DNA from 2 places in the Paenibacillus sanfengchensis genome. Region 2 is predicted to be linked to the other one. Evidence: riboswitches for the same ligand, from Rfam matches in the RefSeq annotation. Region 2 holds a riboswitch; the other holds the start of a gene.
What was found. A riboswitch is a leader RNA that binds a small molecule or an ion and turns the genes downstream of it on or off. The one in region 2 is predicted to bind cyclic di-GMP.

Region 1: another riboswitch for cyclic di-GMP. It lies ahead of V4U84_RS11115 (S-layer homology domain-containing protein); the one in region 2 lies ahead of V4U84_RS23015 (methyl-accepting chemotaxis protein).

Annotation. Positions count from the first base shown of each region.
Region 1 is NZ_JBAGJC010000004.1:395,240-406,972, reverse strand. Features, by position in the region: gene V4U84_RS11115 (S-layer homology domain-containing protein) at 1-2,786, opposite strand, end outside; cyclic di-GMP riboswitch class I at 2,944-3,035, opposite strand; gene V4U84_RS11110 (hypothetical protein) at 4,250-5,755, opposite strand; gene V4U84_RS11105 (RNA polymerase sigma factor) at 5,736-6,317, opposite strand; gene V4U84_RS11100 (MarR family winged helix-turn-helix transcriptional regulator) at 6,445-6,918, shown strand; gene V4U84_RS11095 (bleomycin resistance protein) at 6,954-7,694, shown strand; gene V4U84_RS11090 (sensor histidine kinase) at 7,773-8,858, opposite strand; gene V4U84_RS11085 (response regulator transcription factor) at 8,851-9,531, opposite strand; gene V4U84_RS11080 (class I SAM-dependent methyltransferase) at 9,587-10,168, opposite strand; gene V4U84_RS11075 (DedA family protein) at 10,246-10,725, opposite strand; gene V4U84_RS11070 (hypothetical protein) at 10,915-11,733, opposite strand, start outside.
Region 2 is NZ_JBAGJC010000016.1:27,664-39,396, forward strand. Features, by position in the region: gene V4U84_RS23000 (ABC transporter substrate-binding protein) at 1-745, opposite strand, end outside; gene V4U84_RS23005 (ArsR/SmtB family transcription factor) at 921-1,835, opposite strand; gene V4U84_RS23010 (non-ribosomal peptide synthetase family protein) at 2,002-5,769, opposite strand; gene V4U84_RS23015 (methyl-accepting chemotaxis protein) at 5,793-7,553, opposite strand; cyclic di-GMP riboswitch class I at 7,725-7,812, opposite strand; gene V4U84_RS23020 (hypothetical protein) at 8,469-8,657, opposite strand; gene V4U84_RS23025 (hypothetical protein) at 9,079-9,405, opposite strand; gene V4U84_RS23030 (hypothetical protein) at 9,418-9,969, opposite strand; gene V4U84_RS23035 (hypothetical protein) at 10,060-10,386, opposite strand; gene V4U84_RS23040 (hypothetical protein) at 10,595-11,032, opposite strand; gene V4U84_RS23045 (hypothetical protein) at 11,107-11,451, opposite strand; gene V4U84_RS23050 (hypothetical protein) at 11,473-11,733, opposite strand, start outside.

The DNA of each region.
Region 1 (11,733 bases), on a different contig from region 2:
TTCGGATCACTGCCTAAAATGTAAACGCTGCTCGCAACTTCCGGTGTATACCCCTCTATTTGCTTGGCGGTGAGCTTGATCTCGGATGCAATCCTGCCTTTGATGATGTCTTGCCCGGCAAGCTCGGCGCCCGTTTCTTTATCGCGATAGGAAACGGTGAGCTGTACTAGATCGACCGGTTCGCCTTTCAAATAGTAGATGGTAAATTCCTGTTCCGGATCCGGCGTAATTTCGAAGGCGTACTCGGGTTGTTCCGGGTAATAAACGGCATCGGTCACCGTTATCGGCTCGGGATACAGCACCAGAGTTTTCCCGGCAATGCCTGTCGTGGCCGTTGGGGCCTTAATTTCCTCATTTGTCTCCCTGTCGACATGATGAATCAGAACGAAACGTTCCGGGCCGGATTCGTCCAGGGTATACCGGAACTCAAATTGCTGCACCTGTTCTTCGGTAAAAGTGTACGAAGTTTCATAGGTATGCGGCTTGTACACCGCCCCCGTAACGGTATCCGTATAATCGGCGGCGGCAAGCGTGATAGCTTCACCGACTTTACCCGTGCGTTCGGTCGGAGCCAGCAGATCTTTGCCCGTAAGCTGATCCACATATCTGACGGTCAAAATTCTGTTGTCATCCGGTTTGTTTGCTGTATAGTAGAAGATGTACTCGTTACCTTCGGGCAGAATCGTATACTCATAAGACTCGTGTTCCGGGGTGTAGCCCGGAATCTCCACGGCCTTCAGGGTAACGGTTTTGCCCGTAAGTCCCATTATCGTTTGCGCTTCGCTCAGTTCTTTCCCCGATTCCTTATCAACGAACTTCACGATGACGCTTTGATCGTTCGCCGTATAGTAAAACACATGTGCCGGATTTTCCACGTCGAACGTGTAGCTGCGGCTTGCTTCGACCGGGGTGTAGCCCGGAATGCTCAAAGCCTTCAACTCGACTGTTTCCCCGGTCACACCGGATACTGTGGTCGATTTGGCAAGTTCTTTTTCCGTGTCCAGCTCGAGGTACCGCACCTCCACATTTTGCTCCCCGGCAGTGTAATAGAAGGTGTACTCGTTGGCTTCGGCTTTCACCGTATATTCGACCGTATCGTTTTCCGGGGTGTAGCCCGGAACGTCAGCGGCCTCAAGGGTTATCTTTTGCCCGATAACGCCCTTTACGGTTTGCGCCGGAGCAATTTCCTTTTGCGAAACTTTGTCCATAAACTTGACATTGACGGTTTGTTCCGCCACTTCCGCATAACCAAACCAGATCGTTGGCGTCGGATGGATTGCGGAAAGTTTAACGCTTACAGGGCTGTCGCCCGCTTTAAGCTGGTAACCCGCAATCTCTTTGGCCGTTACGGAGTACTCCGCTCCGCCAACAGGCAAAGCCTCATTCCCGTTTTGATCTTTGTAATACTCGCTGTAAAGGGCTTCCGCGAATTCCGGCCCCGTCACTTGAACGCCTTCGGCATTGACGGGTTTGCCGTCCGCATTGACTTTGTAGCCCTTGATGAGAATGGAACCGTTGCCGATGCTTACCTTCGGCACCTCAAAATCCTTCGAAGTTTTCCGGTGGTTTACGTCCTTATATTCCAAGGTCGTCTTCCCGTTCGTCGGATAGAGGACATCAGAAACCGGGTTTTTGGATGGGTCCATGACCACTTTGTAAATAAATGTGGCGGGCTCGCCCTCGGCGATATTGCCGACGTCCCAAGTAAAGGTCTCGGACGCGGCGTTCCAGGTGACCGTCCCCTGCGATACGGAATAATCTTGCGGGCCGACTTGCGCGCCCTGCTGCTTGAGATTGAACATCTCTCCCATAGGGTCGACCACCTTGGCTTCTTGAGCCGCGTAAGCGATTTTTCCGGCCAATTCGCCGAAAATTTTGCTCAAATCCTCATTGCTGGCGGAATAGTAGCCTTCGCTCTTCACATTCTTCAGTACTTTTTCCGCTGTGCTGTTGTTGGAGACGTCCAGCCCGACCGAGAAAATTTTGAACCCCGCTTCTTTGGCGAATTTCGCCTCGGAGAAAGTGCCGATGCCGTTGTCTTCAACTTCGTATTTGTATTCGCCGAAAAGTCCGCCGACCCAATTCATTCCGTAGGAATCGAATTTGAGATTATAGCTGTTGCCAGTGCCGACAACACTGCCATAATCGAACGAGGCGATCGCGAACTTATGATGGCTGTCCGGCCAGTTGTAATCGATACCATGAGTTCCTTTGTAACTGAAGGTTGGCTCCCCGTCGCTCAGCAGGACAATAAATTTTTGATCGGCATGAGATGAATTGCCGGCCAATAGATCCCGGGCCCGTTTCAGTCCGGCCTGGATGTTCGTCCCCCCGTTGGTACTGATTTTTTTGATGGCATTCTTCAAGGTGTCTTTTTGGCCGGGACTTTTAAAGTCGGACACAAGCTCGGGGGTTTGGCTAAAAGCAACAACGGCAATTCGCGTGTCCGCTCCCTCCAGCAGCAAATGGTCCACGAACTGGCTTGCCGCTTCTTTGGCTTTATCCATCTTCTTATGCTTGTTGATGGTATCGTCCATACTGTCGGACTTGTCAATCACCAGCACCACGTCGGAGCTTGTTCTGACGTTTTTCCCCTCAGCCTTGAGCGTAATTTCCCACTCCCCCGGCTTCCCCGTTGGTGTGGCGGTTTTGCTGAGCTGAATCGCTCCGGGGCTTGGCCAGACGGGATCGCCTGAGCTCGAACTCTCGCCGAATACGGACATCGGACTAACGAAAAGAGAAAATAGGCATAGCCAGGATACTGCAATTTTTAACCCGCGTTTCATAGGTTCCTCCTCATTTTTTCATGGAATTCCTCCCTTTCAAGCACTATTCTTCTACCCTCCTTACTGCTTGGGTATGTTTATATCTCACGGAAAAAATCCGCTGAGAACACAGGTAAAAACAAAAAACCGGCTGCATCAAACAACGAAAAATCCATTGCTGTGCAGCCGGACGATCATTAATCCGCTTACGGATTGGCAGACTCCAAGGCTTTGCGACCTAATCTTTCGATTAGTGTGCCGAATATGTAGTTTTCGATCAGTAAATTAATACCAATTCGCTAATGACAAATTCAATATATTTCAAAAAAATTCCCCTGTCAACTTGTAAAAATGAGAAAAATCTCATAGTTGATAAAAATACCTATAAAGTGGTAGACCACAAAACAAAGTTCAACAAAAGGCGGCAAATAGCGTCAGGATTAGAAAAAGTCCCCTGTGGCTATGGCGGACTGTGCCCCTCCCCGTACCCCGGAAGAGGTATTCATGATTTTGAAGAAAAAAAAGAGCCCGCCACGCACGCGGACCCTTTGATCAAGCTAAATAGTGTTCTCTTGTCACTCTCGCATAATGCTTTCCGCAATCGCGACGAGTTCTTCTTTCGTCAGAGGGCTATTTTTATAGACGGAAATCCGGTACTCCAGCTGGGTTGCGTTATCCTCCCCTGCATTTATTGGGAGCTGATCCGGATCACGGAAATACGTTGCCGACATCCACAATTGTAGATATAAAGCTCCAGCGTCGGAATTTACAAGTAACGGGAAAACCTCCCGTTAATGTACCACTCCTGGCTCTTCGTTCGGATTTAGCTGGAAAAGCTCCATCTATTTCGCGGCCCTATTGCCGATACACACCATTTCAGGCGAAATAACGGGAGGTTTTCCAGTTAATTCGCCTCTGCAGCCGCATACGCACCAAATTAACGGGAAGAATTCCCTTTAATTCGAAACAAAGAACCCTTTACCCCGCTGTATTGTGCCCCATCAGACAGCGTAGTAGGAGAAAATAAGACTCCGCTGCTTCAACTATGATTTGGAGTGAGGTGCTCGATAATTAAGTAGTCTCACGCCCACAGACATCCAAATCCGTATTAAGCCCACGGCTAGGTTATCAAGGTGCCTAGCGCACTTCCAGCTCCAACTCCAAAAGATGCAAATCTGCAGGTATTACTAGCGATTTTAGAGGAACGGGCCTATTTCGTCGGAAATTCCTGCAGAATTGCAGGAATTCTATGTTAATCAAGGTTGTCTAACGGGTTACTGGTATGCAAATCAATAGTTCAAACTATATAGCGTAATAGGTTTTACCTTTTGCCTCTGCTTTGAGTTCTTTTAGCATAGTTTGATATGTTTGGCTAAGAAAATGAGGGTATGGCGGCATGATTTCGCTAGACTGAAAAGCATATCCTTCCGGTATCCTATCAGGCTGTTTTAACGCCGGGGCTTGTTATTTCTCTTATCCGGAGTTCAGCGAAGATCGAAATCTTCCGTTTTATCAATCAGAACGGGATCCGTCTCCCGTTTCATGCGAATTTCATAGGTATCCTGTTTGGGAACCAGGAAGGCCAATTCGTATTCCTCTTTCCCTTCGGACGGAATAATCAGTTCCTTTCTCAAGTCCGCTTTTTCCCCATAATACTCCTCCCAAAGCTCCGGGGATTTCTCCTTGTCGGGACGCAAGGATGGAATATCAAAACGGACGCTCATGCGGTCTTTCGCCCGCTGTAACACCTTCAGCTTTAAAAACCCATCCTCATACCGCGCTTCCGTAATCGTCATTTCCTTGGTTTTAAAAGTGATCGGTTTCGGCAGTTCTCCGTTGAGGTCGAGCGTAAAGTAAGCGCTCTTTGCCCAGTCCGTCACTTCCACGGCGCCGACGTGAAGCGTGAGACGGTTCACCGTTTCGTCAAAAAACGGAGAGGAATTGAACGTCAATTTGATCACGCCCGGCTGAAACCGGTCATTCACCGGCTGATACTTCGTCCCGTAGGAATCCAGCGGATACACCTTGCCGTTGTTGTCGGTTAGTGTAATCGCATCCCGCATCCCGTCCTCGCTCAACCCAAGATCCAGCATATAATCGGCGCTGTTGTCCAACCGAAGCTCGGCGTAGGTATTCAGCGGAGTAATCTGGATGTTATCCAGCACCACGGCCCCGATATCCGGGTCGCCCGCAACCTCGATCCGGCGGTTGGCCTGAATGATCCGGTCTTCCACCCGCTGAGCGGGCGAAAACGGTACATTCATGGCATACTTCCGGTCCGCCTGGCCGGATGCATGATTACCCACAAAAATTTCAAAACGCAAGGTATCGGGGTTTCCCTTCAGAAACGCTTGAACTGCCTCCGAATCCAAGTCAATAATGTCGGAAATCACGAAAATCGGCTTTCCCGTCTCCTGGTCGGTAATCACCTCCTCGCTACCGTCCCCTTTAACCATGTCAAAATCCAGGCTCTCCACGGCGTAAAAGTTGGCTGTTCGGTCGAGGCTCAGGCTTCCGTCGGGATCTTTAGCAATATGGCCCTGAAGTTCATCCGTCTGAATGAAGGCTTTGTACATCAATTTGTCGCCGGTCAGGTAAACATCCGCCAAGCTCACCTTCATCTCGCCAAACTGCTGCACCACCGGTTCAAAAGGCATGTACTTATGGGCGGCGGCGTTCTCGACCCCGTCCCGGCTGCGGATGGAATCCAGCCATTCGGCGGCGACCGAAACGCCGGGAATTTGCTTGAGCATGCTGGCAAACGCCGGGGACAGCTCGGCCGTAACGAACAGGAGCGAAACGGCGGCGACCCCCGCGGCTACCCCGGTGATCCAGGGCCTTCTCACCGTCCTACGGCTGTCTACCTTTTTGTTTTCACTGTACAGCGCGATATTCCGGGCGAAATCCCGCAGCGACTCGGGAGCGGCCAACTGGTCCAGCGACTGTCCGATCTCTTTTTTTATATCCGCTTCATTCCTTACATCCAACACGTTTCATCCCCCTCTTATTCTCATCTGATTGATAAAGCTTCAGCAGCTTATGCCGCGCGCGGTGCAACCGCGATTTTACCGTTCCCTCCTTCACGCCCAGCACGGTCGAGATCTCCTCCACGGACATCTCTTGATAGTAAAAAAGCAGCACCACAGAACGATGTTGGAAGTCCAGCGACATGACTTGGGAAAGCAGGCTGTCCTGCTCTTCTTTTTGCAAAAGTGCCTCCATCGGCTGCGCCTGCTGGTCCACCGGTTCCGATTGTTCCAGATCCCCCGCCGTCATCCGGTGAATCTTCGACCGCTTTCTAGCCAAATCGATCGCCCTCATTGCGGCCATTTGTTTAAACCAGGGAGCAAAATGGCGGATTTCCTTTCCGTTCATAATTGCCTGATAGGCTTCAATCAGCGCGTTCTGTACGGCGTCCTCCGCCAAATGCGTCGAGCGTAAAATCACTGCCGCCGTGCTGTAAACCCGATCCAGCAGCGGTTCCACCAGAACGTAAAAGGCCTCGCGGTCGCCCTCCCTGCAGCGCTGAATCCACGCTTGTTTCTCTTGCATTATCATCACTTCCTAAGTTGATCTTCAATATATAGGCGAAGCATATCGTTGAAAGGTTCCCTTTCGGTGGTTTTTTATTTAAAAACACTTTGACAACACCTTGTCATTTTGTTAATATGTTGTCATTATGAGCCATAACCTAACCCCTGAAAGCAGCGCTTTTTCCGACCTGATCATCGAAATATTCCGCCTCAACCGCCAATTGCTGGATGCCGGGGATCAACTGACTCAACCCGTTGGACTCAGCAGTGCCCGCTGGCAAGTGCTTGGTGTTGTTGAGCACGGACCTGTTACCGTACCGAATGTGGCCCGTGAAATGGGGCTGACGCGGCAAGCGATACAACAGGTAGCCGATTCCTTGGTGGCTGAAGGGTATATGCGGTATGAGGACAATCCCCATCACCGCCGGGCCAAGCTTATGGTGATCACGCCAAAAGGTCGAACTGCGCTGGATGAAATTCAACGTCGTCATGCCGTCTGGACCAACCACATCACCGAGCAGCTCTCCAGCGAAAGATTAACTCACCTGCTGGATGAAATTCGCTGCATTCGAGAACTCCTTGATCAAAGCAACTCCCTTTTTGAGTCACCGGATATGTAACGGTCATATTCAATTTCACTGTGGAGGTGTTCTATTTGTCGATGGAACGGAGTCAAAATGTCATCCCCCTGCTTCCTTGCAAGTCTATTGACGAGCAGCTGGATTTCTATGAAACGTTGGGTTTCGAAATCACCTATCGTCAAGCCAAACCGAATATATATGCCTGTGTCCGGCATTCCATCGCGGAACTTCATTTTTTCGGCCTAAAGCAGCTTGTCCCCGCAGAATCCTACGCCATGTGCTATATTCATGTTCCTAACGTGGATGAAGTCTATGAGGATTTTTGTGCCCGCTTTAAACGGACGTACAATAAAATCCCGCGGTCCGGAATCCCGAGAATCACCCGCCTATCCGATTTATCGGAAGACCGCCGATTTAATCTGATTGATCCTGCCGGAAACCATCTGTTAATCGGACAAAGACACGACAGTTCCAAATTGAAACAGCACGACGAATCCATCTGGGATACTCCAAACCAACCGCTGAATACCTATGAAATTGCGTACCGGTTGGCCTATTCGAAAGACGATCACGCGGCGGCCAGCAAAGTGCTCGATAAAATGTTGGCGAGCGATAAGGAAGTTTCGAACGAACTCCGCTATAAAGCCCTGATCCTGCGGGCGGACTTGGCTTTTTCCAACGACGATCCAGATCTTGCAGAACAATTACTTACCCAAGCAAAACAGCTGACCCTCACGGATCAAGAGTTTGATCGGGTTAGCGAGGATACGGATAAAATGAATGAGTTGCTGGAGTCTTTAGGGAGCAGCATGTGAAGGGTTCGTTAAATTTCAAAAAGGTGAATAAAAGCCTCACTCTATGAGTGGAGGTTTTTATTCACCTTTTTGCTTTCTTTATCGAGGCAAAATAATAGTAAATTTAAAGATGTTATTTATATGATTGAGGGTTAAGGTTCCCCCATGCATCTCAATAATGTTTCTGGCAATAGATAGGCCTAATCCGGACCCCGTTTGAATGCCTTCGCTGCTTCGTGAATGGTCGACTTTATAAAAACGATCAAAGAGTTTATTTTCTTGTTCAAGCGTTAGTGGATACCCTTTATTTTCGACCTCAATATGAATTTGCTTAGGATTCGATTTCATGAAAATACGAACGGCTCCCGGTTTTACAGAGTACTTAAGGGCGTTCATAAGCAGGTTATCGATGGCCCTGGCAATTTTTTCACTGTCGATAAGGGTTATAATAGGTGAGTCCCCTATTTCTTTTACAATATGGATCCCGTTCTCTTGGGCGATCGGTTCAAATTCAAACAGCAACTGATCGAGAAGTTGGAATACATCGATCTTCTTTAGGTCCAGTCGGGTTTCGATCGAAGTAAGTCGAGTATATTCAAATAAATCATCGAGCAATTTTTTCAAATGAAGGGCTTTGTTATAGGTGTTTTGAACAAATCGCGTATATTCTTCCTTATCTTGAAATGAGTCTGTTCTTAAAAGCTCAATGTAGCCGATAATACTTGTTAGAGGCGTACGCAAGTCATGTGAAATGCCTGTGATCATCTCCATCTTGGATTTTTCTGCTTCACGCTCCTTTACAATCTGCTGTTGCAAACGCTCTGTCATTCGATTAATGTTAAACGCGACCCGCCCGAGTTCATCTTGCCGATGAACTGATACCCGATAATTCAAATCCCCCTCCGAAATAATTTGAAGCCCATATTCCAAATTGATTAAGTCTTTCACAATTCGTCGTGTTAAAACTAAAAAAGTAAGAATAAAGCTAACAATAAACAAGGGCGTAAGAAGATAGGGAAAGAAATGGAGAAACCCATCCCACCCCATTTCATTACCAACCTTTGAGAATAGTAAAATGAGCAAATCATTACTAGCGATTGCAATAATTAAACTTAGAACTGTTCTGATTAATATGTTGACCTGGATCTTTTTTTTCCTTATCGGCTTTTGTACATGTTCAGTCAATTTTATAGCCAACTCCCCAAACCGTTTTGATATAGCGGGGCTCTCTTGGAGATTCCTCTATTTTTTCCCGCAAATTTCGAATGTGCACCATTACTGTATTATCTGAATATCCATACGGTTCTTTCCAAACGCTTTCGTAAATCTTCTCAGAGCTAAATACTTGTCCAGGGTGGCTTGCAAGCAGCTCTAGAATTGAGAACTCAAGCGGGGTCAGCGGGATCTGGTTTCCTTTCAACAAAACGGAATGTTTAGTCTTATCAATAACAAGGTCTTTGATGAGGATCAGAGAGTTAAATTCTTCTTTTCCTATTAATGCTTGTCGTCGCAGTTGAGCTTTTACCCGAGCGAGCAATTCTAACGGATTAAAGGGTTTTATCATGTAATCGTCCGCTCCGGTAGTAAGACCTGTGATTTTGTCGATATCTTCTTCCTTGGCCGATAACATGATAATGGGAGTGTTCGAAATTTCCCTTATTTTAATGCAAGCTTTAATTCCATCCATTCGCGGCATCATGACATCCAGGATAACGAGTTGGATCGAGGTCGTTTTTATGATATCCAGCGCTTCCAGACCGTCTACAGCTTCTATGATATGGTATCCTTCATTACGCAAATATACATGAATGACATCTCTAATTTCCGAGTCGTCATCTACGATAAGCACGGTATTCATTTCATGCTGCTCCTGTTCTGTTTTATAGTATGGCTACTAAAATCGCTCCAAGCTATTACTCTATTTCATTTTGAATTATTCCCCTCTTGCGACAAGTATAAACAAAAGCCGGGGGGAAATTGAAGGGCACGAACTCGATTTTTTCAATAATTAGTTCTTCGGCAAATTTTTTTTTCATTTGAAGAGAGTACTGATAAGCGACAAAAATCCCTCCTGGTTTTAGTGCCTCTATAATCTGGCGAAGTAAAGTTTCTCGCATTTCACTCGTAAAATTAAAGAATGGCAATCCACTAATAATACAATCAAGGTGACTGATGTCCTCTTGATTCATTTTTTTAACTAGTTGGCATGCATTCGAATAACATACGAAATCGGGATATTCTGTCTTCAGATTATTTCTCATCTTCTTATCTCTTTCAAACAATATCACTTTAGTTGCTCCGGTTAGCTGTGTTTTCATGAAACGTGTGATAGCACCTGTACCTGACCCGAGCTCCGCTACCGACTTTACCTCATTCCATGGTACAGACTGAAGCATTTTAGCGGCTAAAAATCGAGAACTCGGTATAACACTTCCCACTCGCTGTGGATTTTTGAGAAAACCTTGCAAAAAAAGCAGACATTCACGGATATTCAACAGTTACTCCCCCAATATGATAATTTTTTTCTCGTTGTTGATGGGCTAGAATTGGCGATAGAATCAATTATGTGAATTTAAAATAGGATTCCCCCCAAGCACCTGCCAGCCGTAAAAAATGTGACCGTCCATAATAAAGCGCTTAATGATGATACCAGGGCAAATTTTCTGAATCTAACCCCGCTTAATCCAACAAATAAAGGGATGATATACCGAATAACTGGAATAAAAAATCCAATACATATGGCCCTATCTCCTTGTTGTTTTAAAATCTTTTCAGCTTTCTGGAAGTGGCGATGATGTTGAAATCTTATTTTTAATTTTTTCCCAAAAATTCTGCCTGCAAAATAAGAACTCGTAATGGATGTCAACAGGCCAACTAAGATGAAAACATATGTTTTCCACGGGTCTAAAACACCGGCGTTACTCAGAATACCGCCAGTTAGTATTGTTATTTCATTGGGGACCGGGACTCCGAATGGACCTAGCGAGAAGGCTAAGAAAAAAGCAAGATAGCCATAGTGCTCAACGAACTGTATGATGGTATTACTGATCATGTTTCTGCTCCTCGTTGTGTTTTAGACAGAAACATAATACCGAAAAATTCTAAGGAATTTGCGAGGATAAATCTAAAGAAAAGCTGAAGGAGTCTTTAAAGAGCAACTTGTATTGGTATAGTTTAAAAAAGAAAAAGCCTTCACTCATATGGAGTGAGGCTTTCTTGTCTATGTTGCAAATCGCTTACGTTAAACCTTTCGAAAGATCTCACGTTCCAACTCCCGGAATATTCCCTCTTCCATCCTCTTACTCAGTTGCAGATACTTATCCGCTAGCGGATGATCATGTCCAAAATAATAGCCGATTCGCCCGGTTAGCGAGTCATCCTGATGCTCGGTGCTCCATTCGAACAATTGCGTGTACAATTCCATTAAGTCCTCTTGGACTTCCTGGACAAACCGAAGCGAACTCAACGGGTGACTCAGCTTAAGGTCAAGCAAATCGTGAAGTACGTCCAGCTTATGTTCTATGAGCTGCTTATCCACTTCTCCCGAATCGCGGTTCTCCTGTTCCAATGGGGTATCATTCTTAATATCCGAAATAAGTTCGCGGAAAGATAACTTTACCATCTGCATGCCAAAGTAAGCCCACCAGTGACTTCCGGTTCCTATGCTGTACAACTCCCACCCCGGATTCCAGAGGAGCTGCTTCATCCTCTCCCGCTGACTTTCCCCATAAGCGGCGATACCCAAAAGAATCCCGGCGTTGCAATCCGTGGAAGCCTGATCCCCCCAAGCCTGAAGCCGCGGAACGATCTCAGGACCGCTGAATTTAAAAGAAAGCGCCGGCAAAAACTCGGAAAAAAGCGGCTGCCCGTACACCTTTTCCATTTCCGCCCTCAACCGGTCCTCATGATGCGGTCCGATCGGAAGGTGCATAAGCCCGAGACACGCATCCTTGGATAGATACCAGTCATCCATTCCGATGCAATCTACCATATAGTCCGTGTATTTTTCATAGCCCATATAGCCCAATACATGTAAAATATCGCTCGGCATATCGTCCTT
Region 2 (11,733 bases):
TTTTGATGTAGTCCAACTGACCGAATTTGTAATCCTTGCCGTAATAAGCCTTGGATAGAACGTCCCCGCCCAAAATTACAAGGGCCATGGCATTCGGCTTCTCCAGCTTCGCCGTTACGGTCAGCGGATCCGCGACGGTAATTCCGGAAATCGCGGGGGCCCTCCCCTCCTTATAGGCCGCCCCGCCCTCGATTTGAAGCGTGGGGAGCTGCGCGTCTCCGTCATATGCTTTATCGTGCAGAAGCGTCCAGGTAAACGCCACATCCTCCGCCGTCAACGGAGAACCGTCGCTGAATTTCAGATCTTTCCGCAGATGAAACGTATAGGTCCGTTGATCCTCGGAAATTTCCCAGCTTTCCGCGAGTCCCGCCTTCGGCAATCCTTTGTCGTCCACCGTTACGAGCGGGGTATACAGCAAGGAAGAAACATTGCCGTCATAGCCGCTTTGGTGGAAATAAGGGGTGAACGCGCCGCTCGGATCGGTGAGCCCCACGATAATGGTATCCGTGCGCTGTTTAGCCACGTCCGGCAGCTTCGCTAAATCGGCCGCCAAGAGGACTCCGCCGGCATCTCCGGATGAGGCCGCGCCTCCTTCCGCCGTCACCGCCGATGGATTGCCCGATGTGGCGGCCGCAGCTTTGCCAGTGGGGCCCTTATCGTCGGAAGCTCCTCCGCTGCATGCGGACAACACCAGCGAACTCATCAATACGGCTGCGGTTAATGCGGCAATCCTGTTTCTTTTCATTTCCTTCTCCCCTATTCTTGTATATTTCGGTTAATTCCGATGAGATAACTATGTAATTGTTAATGCATATTATAGATCCGCCGGTAAGTTCTGTAAATAGAGAACTTTACCTTATTTCTCTTTTTACAAAACAAAAAACCACCCTGCCTTGGCAGCGGTGGCTAACATATCCATTTTATTCGTTGGTAATATAGGCCATGAGTTTTTTCTGCAACTCCTCCAACGAGTCGAGACGCAAGCTGTATTCGGTCACCGTTTCGCCCTCGATATGAGCCCGGATCAAGCCGCCCGTTCTCAGCTTGGAGATATGGTCATGCGTAATCCCCTTCGAGATGTTTAGGTGGCGGACAATCTCGCTGAAGCTTTTCGGACCCTCGTGCAACAAGCGCAGAACTTTCAACCGGTTCTGTTCCCCCAAAGCGCGAATCGTAAGATATTCGGGTTGAGGGAATGCGGACGGATTGTCGTTGGATACTCTCGCGGAGTAATGGCACAGCGTTATTTTGCCGAAATGATAAATCACATTCATGGGTTGAAAATGATACTGCGGAACCAATACGAGCCGCTCCAGTCCTTCCTTGGGTTCAAAAACCAGGCCACGGGTCATGCGCTCCGCCAAATCGCCGTGCCGCTCTTGCGCAGCCAATTCTTTCTTCCTGCGCTCCGCTTCCAGCCGAAGCGACTCCCGGATCGCCGAATCGGTATGCTTAAAGTATTGTTCATTCCATTGGGGAAATATGGATAGCGTGCGAGAGCGAAATTGCCCCATATCCTTCGGAAAGGGTTGACCGTATTCCGCCATTAGCTCATAGAGGTCGCCCACGGATTTCCCCTCCAGCCAGGACAGGAAGTCCTCGGCATGCTCCCCTTCCCGGCATAAATAAAGCAGCAAATAGGTCCATTTCCAATCCGCATCCACTTCCATACGGCCGAGCAGTGAAGCAAATTCCGGAGTTAAGGTCCTCCCGACTTCTTTCACCCAGTTAGGGGCCAGCATGATTTTCTTGTGCGACTTGCGGCAAATATACGTATGAAGACTATTCGCAAGTTCGTATATGGCTTTATACTCGATATCCAGTTGGTAGGTCAAATGTCGTACGCCCCTTTCTGGATCTATTATAACTTGCGGGTTCGGCATGCACGCAACCTTAAAAGGGCCGGTCGCTGCCTGCGTTAAAAAAACGGATGCCCTTTCCCGAACTTTCATTTCAGGAAGAGCATCCGTCACCTCTATACTCTCATTAATTCGGCCGACCTTATGAAGATTTCGGGAAATACCCTACACCTGTCGCATATTGCACCAATCGCTTGATGTACTCCGAATCGGGAACATGACAGGTGATCCCCGTACCCTCCAGGTACTCGACGGTTTGCGGGCAGGCAAACCGGAACGGGGAGTTCTTCGCCCCGTCTCCTTCCAGTTGAGCTATCGCCAGCTCCAGCCCCGCCTGGTCCTTCGGCCGGGTCGCATCGAGCAGCCAGGATTCGTACTCGGCCCAATCCAGCAGCTCAATCCGGTACCCGAGGGCGCGGAAGGAGTCGACCATTTCCGCATAAGGCAGCTGCACTGGATTGCAGATGTGGAACAGCCGCCCGGGCGTCCGCTCTTGCAGAGCCAGGGCCGCAATTGCACCGCTCGCGAAGTTGACGGGCGTCAGATCGACCTGCCAGCTGACGCTCGGCGCTTTCCCCAGCAGAAGCATCGACTTCAGCATCCGATAGAAGGCGTTATTGTCGATGTTCCGCTGGAAAGCGCCGGTCTCCGAATGGCAGGACAGATTTCCGACGCGATACACGGTCGCCGGAACGCCTTGCTCTTCGCAGGCGCGGACGACCAGCCGCTCGGCGGCCAGCTTGCTGTTGGTGTACACATTGCCGGTATCCAGGCTCGGATCACGGTATCCGTCCTCCGAGATAAACGTTTCCCATTGCCCGGCCATGGCCAGATCCTCAGGAATCCCGAGCGTGGACACGTAATGAAAGCGGACCTCTCTCCCGCGGGCCAAGGCCAACAGGCGGTCCGTGCTCTCCACGTTGACCCGGTGGAAGTACTCGGCCTCGCCGAAATGCTTCACCTCGGCTCCGCAGTGGATGATCGAGTCGATTCTCGCCAGAAGCAGTTCGCGGACCGGACCAACCAGTCCGAGGTCCGGCTGCTCCAGATCACCCTGTACGGCAACAACGCGGCCTTCCATCCGCGACACGCCATCGGAGCCAAAGTAACCCTCCATCACTCGCTGCAAACGTTCATAGGCATCCTGGCCATGCATTGGCCGGATTAAGCAGTACACGGTCGTTTTGGACGTCCGCAGCAATTCATGCAGCAGCGAGGAACCGAGATACCCGGTAGCCCCGGTCAAGAGGATGTGATGTTGACGTATAGGGCTGCCGCCGGTCAAAGATCCCGGACCAAATTGGCGCGGCGTTTCGGCCAGATCCACCGTCTCGCCCGTCAGTCCGGGAGCGGCGGCCCCTTTCCCTGACGCGGCGGCTTGCGCCAACTCGGTGACCCGTTCGGCCAGCCGGGCTACCGTCGGATAAGCGAAAAAGTCGTTGATTTTCAATTGCGGGAAACGGGGCTTCAACAGCACGAGCGTCTCCAGAATTTTTAGCGAATGGCCGCCGATTTCAAAGAAATCGTCATGGATGCCGACCGCGCGGAGCCGCAGCGCTTTGGCCCAAGCCGCCGCGATTTCGGCCTGCAGTTCGTTCTCGGGCGGAGCCGCATCGGCCCCTCCGTTCCCTTCCTCCTCCGGCAGTTCATGCAGGCCGAGCTTCCTGCGGTCGATTTTGCCGGTCGGCGATACCGGCATCGCTTCCAGCCAGATGAAATGGCTCGGGACCATATAAGCCGGCACCTTGGATTTCATAAAGGCAACGAGCTCCGCCTTCTCCACCGGCATTTCGTTTTTGGAGGTGTAGAAAGCGACGAGCTCCTTTTCCCCGGCCTCGTCCTCTTTGACGATCACCGCCGCATCTTTGAGAGCCTCATGCTTGATCAAATTCTCTTCGATCTCTCCGATCTCAATCCGGTAACCCCGGATTTTGACCTGCAGGTCCTTCCGGCCGACGTATTCGATGCCGCCGTCCTGCTGCAGGCGAACCAGATCGCCGGAGCGGTAATACCGCTTGTCCGACCCCGGGTTGACCGGATCGGAAATAAAGGCCTCCCCGGTCTTCTCCGGCTGGTTCAAATACCCTTTCGCCAGGCCTACGGAATGGATCAACAGCTCCCCGGCCACGTTGACCGGGCACGGCTGCAGCAGCTCGTTCACGATCAACACTTCGTAATTGGCCAGCGGTTTGCCGATGCTGATGGTGTTCAGATGCTCCGGGACCGGGCTATCCATCAAATGCGTCGTGGTCGCCACGGTGACCTCCGTCGGCCCGTAAGCATTCACGATGACCGGCAGATGCGGCAGCTTTCGCTGCAGCGACCGTACCGATTCGCCGGGGAGCGCTTCGCCGCCGATGACGAAGCTGCGGATCCTACCGTATTTTAAAGCCTCCTCCGCACTTAAATAAGCGGATAGTTGGTTAAAGAATACGGTCGGCAAAATGCCGATGCGCGTCGCGCTCATTTCTTCAATCGCCGCGGTGAACGCCTCGACCGAATACCGCTGCTCGTTCGAGAGCAGGTGCAGCCGGGCGCCGCAGCAAATGGCGCTATAAATATCGTAAACCGAGGCGTCAAAGCTGAAGGTGGAGTATTGGAGAATAACGTCCTCTTCCCGCAGTCCAAGCTGCTCCACCGTGGCCATCGCCAGATTCAGGATCCCCGCGTGAGGAATAAGAACTCCCTTCGGCCTTCCCGTCGTTCCCGACGTGTAAATGATATAGGCTACATCATCTCCCGAAGTCAGGTACGCCGGGTCAAGCTCGGCATCGTCCTCATCAAGCTGCCGATCCAGATACAGGGTGGATACCTCCCGATCCGCGGCCGTCAGAAGCGTCTCTAATTGGGACGCATATCCTTCCTTGGTCAGGACAATGCCGGTCCGGGTATCGGCGATAATGTAGGCGTTCCGATCCTCCGGATGCTCCGGATCAAGCGGGATGTACGCGCCGCCTGCCTTCAAGACGGCGAGCATGGCGATGACGGCATCCAGACTGCGCTCCATGAATATGGCCACGAACTGGCCCTTTTGCAGCCCGCGCTGCAGCAGCATCCGGGCCAAGCGGTTCGAAACGCAATCCAGCTCCCGGTAGGTCAGCCTTCGGTCCCCGGAGGACAAAGCTACGCGGTCGCCATGAAGCCGCACGGTGCTTCGCAGCATCCCGGGGATGCTCACCGGAAGGGAAGGCCAGACCTTGGCCGTGTCGTTCAGTTCCGCGTAGGCGAGCTTATCGTCGGCCGTCAATATCGGAATAGCTCCGATCGCCTGTTCTTCATTCTCCAGAACAGCGCGCACGATCCATTCGAAATGGGCGGCGAATTTCGCGATGGTCCCCGCTTTGAACAGATGGCGCTCGTAACCGATCCGAAGCTCCCCGCCCCCGTTCAACCAAGCAAACTGCCAATGCAAATAGGCGCTTCCTGCGGACTCCCCTCTCAAGGCGGCACCGTCCGCTCCTGGTTTTGTTCCAAACACGGTATAAAACACGGGCGAATGCCCGATCATTTCCTCGATATCCTTCAGCGGCATATAGACGTCGTTCATAGCTGCCCGCTTATCCCTTACCACCCGGTAGAGATCCCGGAAGGACGTCTTTCCATCGCAGTTCAAGCGCAGCGGAAGAAGATCGCCTGCCGAATTTTTTACTCCGACAATCTGATCCGTTTCTCCGCTCATGCGAAATAAAAACACATAATAACAGGTGAGCATCCAGCTTTCCAAGTCGCGATCTTTGCTAATCCGGGACAAAGCGTCCTCCGGCAGGACCAACCTATGAGTGCTTGTGGCCGAATCACCTTCGTAATTCACTTTGGGAGAATCCGTATAAATATCGAAACCGGATAACGGCAACTGCAGTTCATTTAGCCAAAAGTCCCGAACCTTGCGGTCCGTCAGTAAAGTATCCACTCACTCAGCTCCTTGTTTTCTCTCTATATTTTTAGCTCTTCCACCATGTTCTCCAATTTCCCGGAAATCTCGTTCAAGCTCTCGGCCGAATCCACGATTTTACCCGCCGAGGCACGCTGTTCCAGGGCGCTGTTCTTGATGAACTCCGATACATCGGCATTTCGCTCGGCCAATACGGCGATCTGGCGAATCGTCGCGGTAATTTGCTCGGTCTCCGCCACCATTTCCTCCGTGGCCGCGGACACTTCTTGAATTTGGCTCGTGATGGAATCCGTCGCATCCAAAATGCTATAGAACAGCTCGCCGGTTTCTTTCACCACATCGATCCCCGCCTTGACGTTCCGCTCCCCTTCGCTGATCGCCTTGACGGCGGTCAGTGTTTCGTTCTGGATATAGTGAACGAGATCGGCGATCTTCTCCGCCGAGCTGCCCGATTCCTCCGCCAGTTTCTTGACCTCATTGGCCACCACGGCAAAGCCTCGGCCTTCCTCGCCGGCCCGCGCAGCCTCGATGCTCGCATTGAGGGACAACAGATGCGTTTGGGCCGAAATCTGGGTAATCACTTGAACGATTTCCTCAATTTCACCGGAACGTTTGCGCAATTGCTCGATCGAGGCGACGGAATCCTGTACCGATTCCCGAATCGAATCCATTTGTTTTATGACTTTGCCGATATTCTCGCCGCCCAGCTCGGATTGATCCTTCATTTGCACCGAGGCTTCCGACAAGGCGGAAGTGCTGCCTGCGATCGTGGAAACTCCCGAATTGATTTCCTCCAGCGATGTCACGCTCTCCGTAATCGATTTGCTCTGCATCGACACCTTGTCCGAGATTTCTTCAATATGATTCGTGATATCCGTCGAGGTCTTATGGTTTTCCTCCGAGGCCGCAAACAAGACACGCGCCTGTTCGGCTGACTGAGTGGAAACCGCCTTAATGGTGGAGACCAATTCGTTCATATGGGCGACGGTGGAATTGAATTTCGCATTGACCTGTCCCAGCTCGCTTTGACTCTCCTGCAGACGCACGCTGAAATCACCCTGGCTCAACTGGTCCAGGGCATGCATTAGATCTTTTACCGGCGCGAAGGTCCGCTTTGTAAATAGGTATTGGATTGTCAGCACCAGCAGCAAAATAACCACCAAAGCGAGGCAGGTGTACTTCAACAAATCCTGCTGTCCCCGCAAAATGACGCTTGCGTCAAAATCCATCCCCATATAAGCGAAAATCTTGCCGCTTTCATCTTGGATCGGATAAAGTACGGTCAGCCAGGTGCCGTAAGCATCTTTGTACGGTTTCGTAAAGGTGAGCTTCTTTGTTTTTAACATCTCTTGAACGCCCTTGATATGATGCGGGGGCTGTCCAAGCTGGTCACCTAAATGCAGGCCCTCTCCTTCGAACATATCGAGAACGGCCGTTGGGAAAGCGATCATCAGCGTGCTGTTATTTACGATTTCCGAGCCGAAAATATAACCCTGAGCCACGTTCGGATGGGTCGCGGATAAGTCATCGAAGATCACCGTAAGCTTTTGCTGAATCGGTGAATTCCGGTCCGTACTTTTCATGGCTTCGGCGGCTTCCGCCGGGGTGATCTTTTTCGACCAGGCTTCCATCACCGCTTTTGAATCGGACTCCAACTGCTTTGTCAGAACCTCCCCCTGAATATAAAAGCTCGACGCAATGAGAATAACGCCTGTCATCAAAATCGAAAAGCTCGCTAATACCATATTTTTGGTTACAATGCTCCATTGGCGCATACCGCCAACAAGACGGGGTAATTTCATCTCCTGTTTCTCCTCTTTCTTTCTTGTAATTTATATCTGGGTAAAAGTTTGATTTATTAAAAATTTTAATCAAATTCCGCTATCATCCCCTCTCCCCAAACGACAGAATGGTCCCTGAAATGGGCAAAAAAAGACAGCCCACAGTAAAAAAACCATAGGCTGCCGCAAACAAAGAGCAACTGGCTGACATTTCCTATGACAGGAGGTAGTCCCTATAGCTTTGCGTCACTGCCTTTCGACAGCTTTGCCAAAAAGAAATATCAAATTTTGAGAATAAGTCCCATAAATAGTGTATCGGTTGATGCGCAGGTCAATTTTACTACATCCTTCAATACTTTCCCATGAAAAAAAACCCAATTGGGTTTCCGTTTTGTGTCTTTGGGACTATAAATCAAGGGGCGTTAACCCCCGTGCTTACGTCACTATACGCAAAAAGAAACCTTGAAAGGCATGAAGCCAAACAAGGTGTTGAGCAAGTCAATCAACTTTTGAACTTCAATTTCAGCTACACAGGTTGAACTATGATTTGCATATTAGACAGCGGTGTAAATGGTTCTTTTCACACTGTTGACCCGCAACTAATGTTTGGTTCGAATTAAAGGGAATTCTTCCCGTTAATTTGGTGCGTATGCGGCTGCAGAGGCGAATTAGCTGGAAAACCTCCCGCTAATTCGCCTGAAATTGTGGATATCGGCAATAGGGCCGTGAAATAGATGGAGTTTTTCCAGCTAAATCCGATTGAAGAGCCAATAGCGGTACATTAACGGGAGATTTTCCCATTAATGATGAGACTCTGACGGTGGGGCTTTATATCTACAGTTGTGTATTGGCAACGTATCTCCGAAACCATTTCATATCCTTGCCCAACGCCACTCGTAAACCTCATCTCTAACTAATCTTGGCTTGAATCAAAAATTACTCTGAGACTGGAACATACTCAAATGGATTTTTATCAAAACCATCCCCAAAAAAATTATAACCTTCCACAATCCCGACATTTAATACGGTTGACTTCCAGTTTTCAGGGTTAGGATAGTCCTTCCAGGTCTTAGCTCCTTGACTTGCTGCAAAATCATCAAGATCGTCGGGGAATTTAACAGTCACTCCAATTATCACCAACTTTATAAGCTTACTCTGTGATATTCGACAAAAAGCTTATCACTGGAAAGTCAGACGTTATTCATGCGTTTCCCCTACCCAACAAAACGATTGCCGCTTGAATAATGGTTGTGAGAGTCGGTGGCTTTGGCTTATAAGTTGAACTATTGTTATAAGGATTAGGGCAACCGTGGGATGCGTTCAGTTACGTCCTGACATTTATTATAGTCGGACTATCCAGCCGATATATTGCGGAAGATTTTTTGACAGCCCCTTCCCCTCTTCCATGTCGCAGTGGAGCATTTTATAGTTGCGATTGAATTAAAAAATAACAAAAAAACAGGTCAATCATGGTGTATCTGACCATAATCAACCTGTTCATTGAAAAAAATGCAACTAACTTAAGGTACTATATCATTTTATAAAATCATTTTATAAAAAATTGTTTTATTTCTCCCTTACCAATAACTTTGGAAGCAGTTTGCAAAAAAAACACGTTTCCAACTCGCACCAAATTTTCAATATGTTTGTACTCTTCTTCTTCAACCGTCGGTAATTCAAAAATCACATCGTAAACCTCACCTCTAATTAATTTAGCTAGTTCTTCTTTTACTATTAGAGTGCCTGAAAATAATAAATTATTTCCAAAATTTATCACAGGTCTTATTATATTCTCAGCATTCAAGTCATTTTGTAGTGCTGTAGGGTTATCTGAGGGTCTATCAAAAGACACCTTTGCTTCAAGTACTAACATTCAACCACTCCTTCAATACTTATGAGAGATATCCTGAATAATCTTATTAAACTCATCTAAATTATCAACGTGTATTGTCACTGTACCATTTTTAAAAATGAATTTGTCCACCTCTGTGAAATCTGCCAACTTATTCAATTGTGAGGTTGGTACTTTGACCTCAATAATAGCACCTATATCTTTGAACTTATCAGCAAACTTCAATGTTTCATCAAAATTTAATCCAAATTGTTTTGCCTGTAAACCCTCCGGAATTACATTAAACTTGCCGGTCTCCATTACCTCATAGAATTCCTTTGGGCCAACGGCTCTATACAAGCTAGTTAAACTTTCAGGAGCTTCACCCGTCACCTTAGGAACACTCCGAACCCCTTTAGAGCCAAACCGGGCAATCCCCTTCGAAATACCGAACCCCGCAATCGGCAATGCAGATTCCAGTATCGCTTGGGCTGTTATTGCCTTTTCTGTAAAGTCGCTTTGGATCAAATATCCTCCGTACAACAACGTCTTCTTGCTGTAAAGGGCATTTATCTCTGATTCCAAATCATTGTCTTGGTATGTCATTGGTAAAATAATGCTTGTTTTTCACTTCCTATAATAAAACCTTGGAGGCTGCAAGGCCAACCAAGGTTTCTTTTTACTATAACTATTCAATTAAAATTCATTGTAATTTACAAAAATAAAATCACTGTCATCAAGTACCCTGTTCTCAGAAAGTTTCTCCATAATGTTATTAATTGTATCTTGTAAAGCTTCTGTTATTGAATCCCCATTGCCAACCCCCCCCTCAGGATAACCATCGAATGAACTTTTGATTTTCAAGTTAGTAAATCCCATGAACTTCCCACTCATACTTTCATAGATTCTTATTCGAAATCTGCCTGATGGAACATCTAGTTGTGTAACATCAAATTCCGCAACACACTTTTCAATACTAGAAACTCCAGTAACCTGAATGTTTTTCCAACTATTATTCCCCATTTTTTACCTCGCACCAAAAGAAATAATCTTCCCGTCAGGATCAACAATTATATATCTTTCCCAGTCCCTTCCTTTATTGTAATACTTCATAGCACCTTCTGTATAACCATCTACTGGAACACCTCTGCCTTTAAGATTCCTTGAGAACTCGTTTGCTTTGTTAAAGTATTGAGTAAAACTAGTTGCACCTACTTCACGTCCATGCTTCTCAATAATGTTTAAGAAAAGTATCTGCTATTGAATCGTGACTACCTTGATTCCATCTGCTTAAATCCAATTTAGAAAGTTCATCAATTTGTCCTTGTGTGAGCTTTCTTCCTCCTTGTGTAACAATCGACCCGTCAGGCAATTTAACTAAATCGTCAAGTGGTTTGACATTTCTAGCTTTCATTGCGCCGACAGTACCTGCTTCCCCCATCTCCCCAGAAACATTCCGAACCGCTTTAGGGCTAAATCGGGCAATCCCCTTCGAAATACCGAACCCCGCAATCGGCAATGCCGATTCCAGTATCGCTTGGGCTGTTATTGCTTTTTCTGTAAAGTCGCTTTGGATCAAATATCCTCCGTACAACAATGCTTCCTTGCTGTAAAAGGCATTCATCTCTGATTCCAAATCATTCTTTTGGGAGTTTAATGATAGGTTCATTTGGCACGGGTGGTCTCCACCGGAATTTATTATACTTAACTCCGTTGAAGTAAGATGTAAATGAAATTCAAGTTTTACTTGGTAAACGGCAATTCAAACATATCTAATTCATTCTCATCAATTTTCATAATACTTGCAACTACCAAATAACGCTTATCATTAGAGGACAGAATTGTGATATTTTCAGGTTTTACAGACTTATGGATTTTCTCCTTAATATAAAGAACATCATCATCCCCTGCCTCTTCAATTTTTAAATTAGGGAGGTTTCGAGGTATTTCTACATAATCAACATCAAAAAACATGATATCAATATTCGTTGCATTACTAGCACTTTTAATACTTCTTATGAGTAATTGTCCATGACTAATGGTATAATGCCAAAATTTAAAATCTCGACTATCAAAAGATTGTATCATAGTTGTTTCATTTCTCCTTTTTTATTCAAATGGATTCGAAACTACTTTACCATTCTCATACCATGTAATTCTGCCCCATGCTTGGGGACTTGACTTGATTTGAAGTAGTTCCCAATCAGTTGCGCCCCCTGCTCCCCTTGCTGCCCTCGATACAGAAGCCCATGGACTGTCCACACCAGTAAGATTAAATTTAATTTGTACATTTGGGTTGTTCAGATTATCTAATACGGTTGACTTCCAGTTTTCAGGGTTAGGATAGTCCCTCCAGGTCTTAGCTCCTTG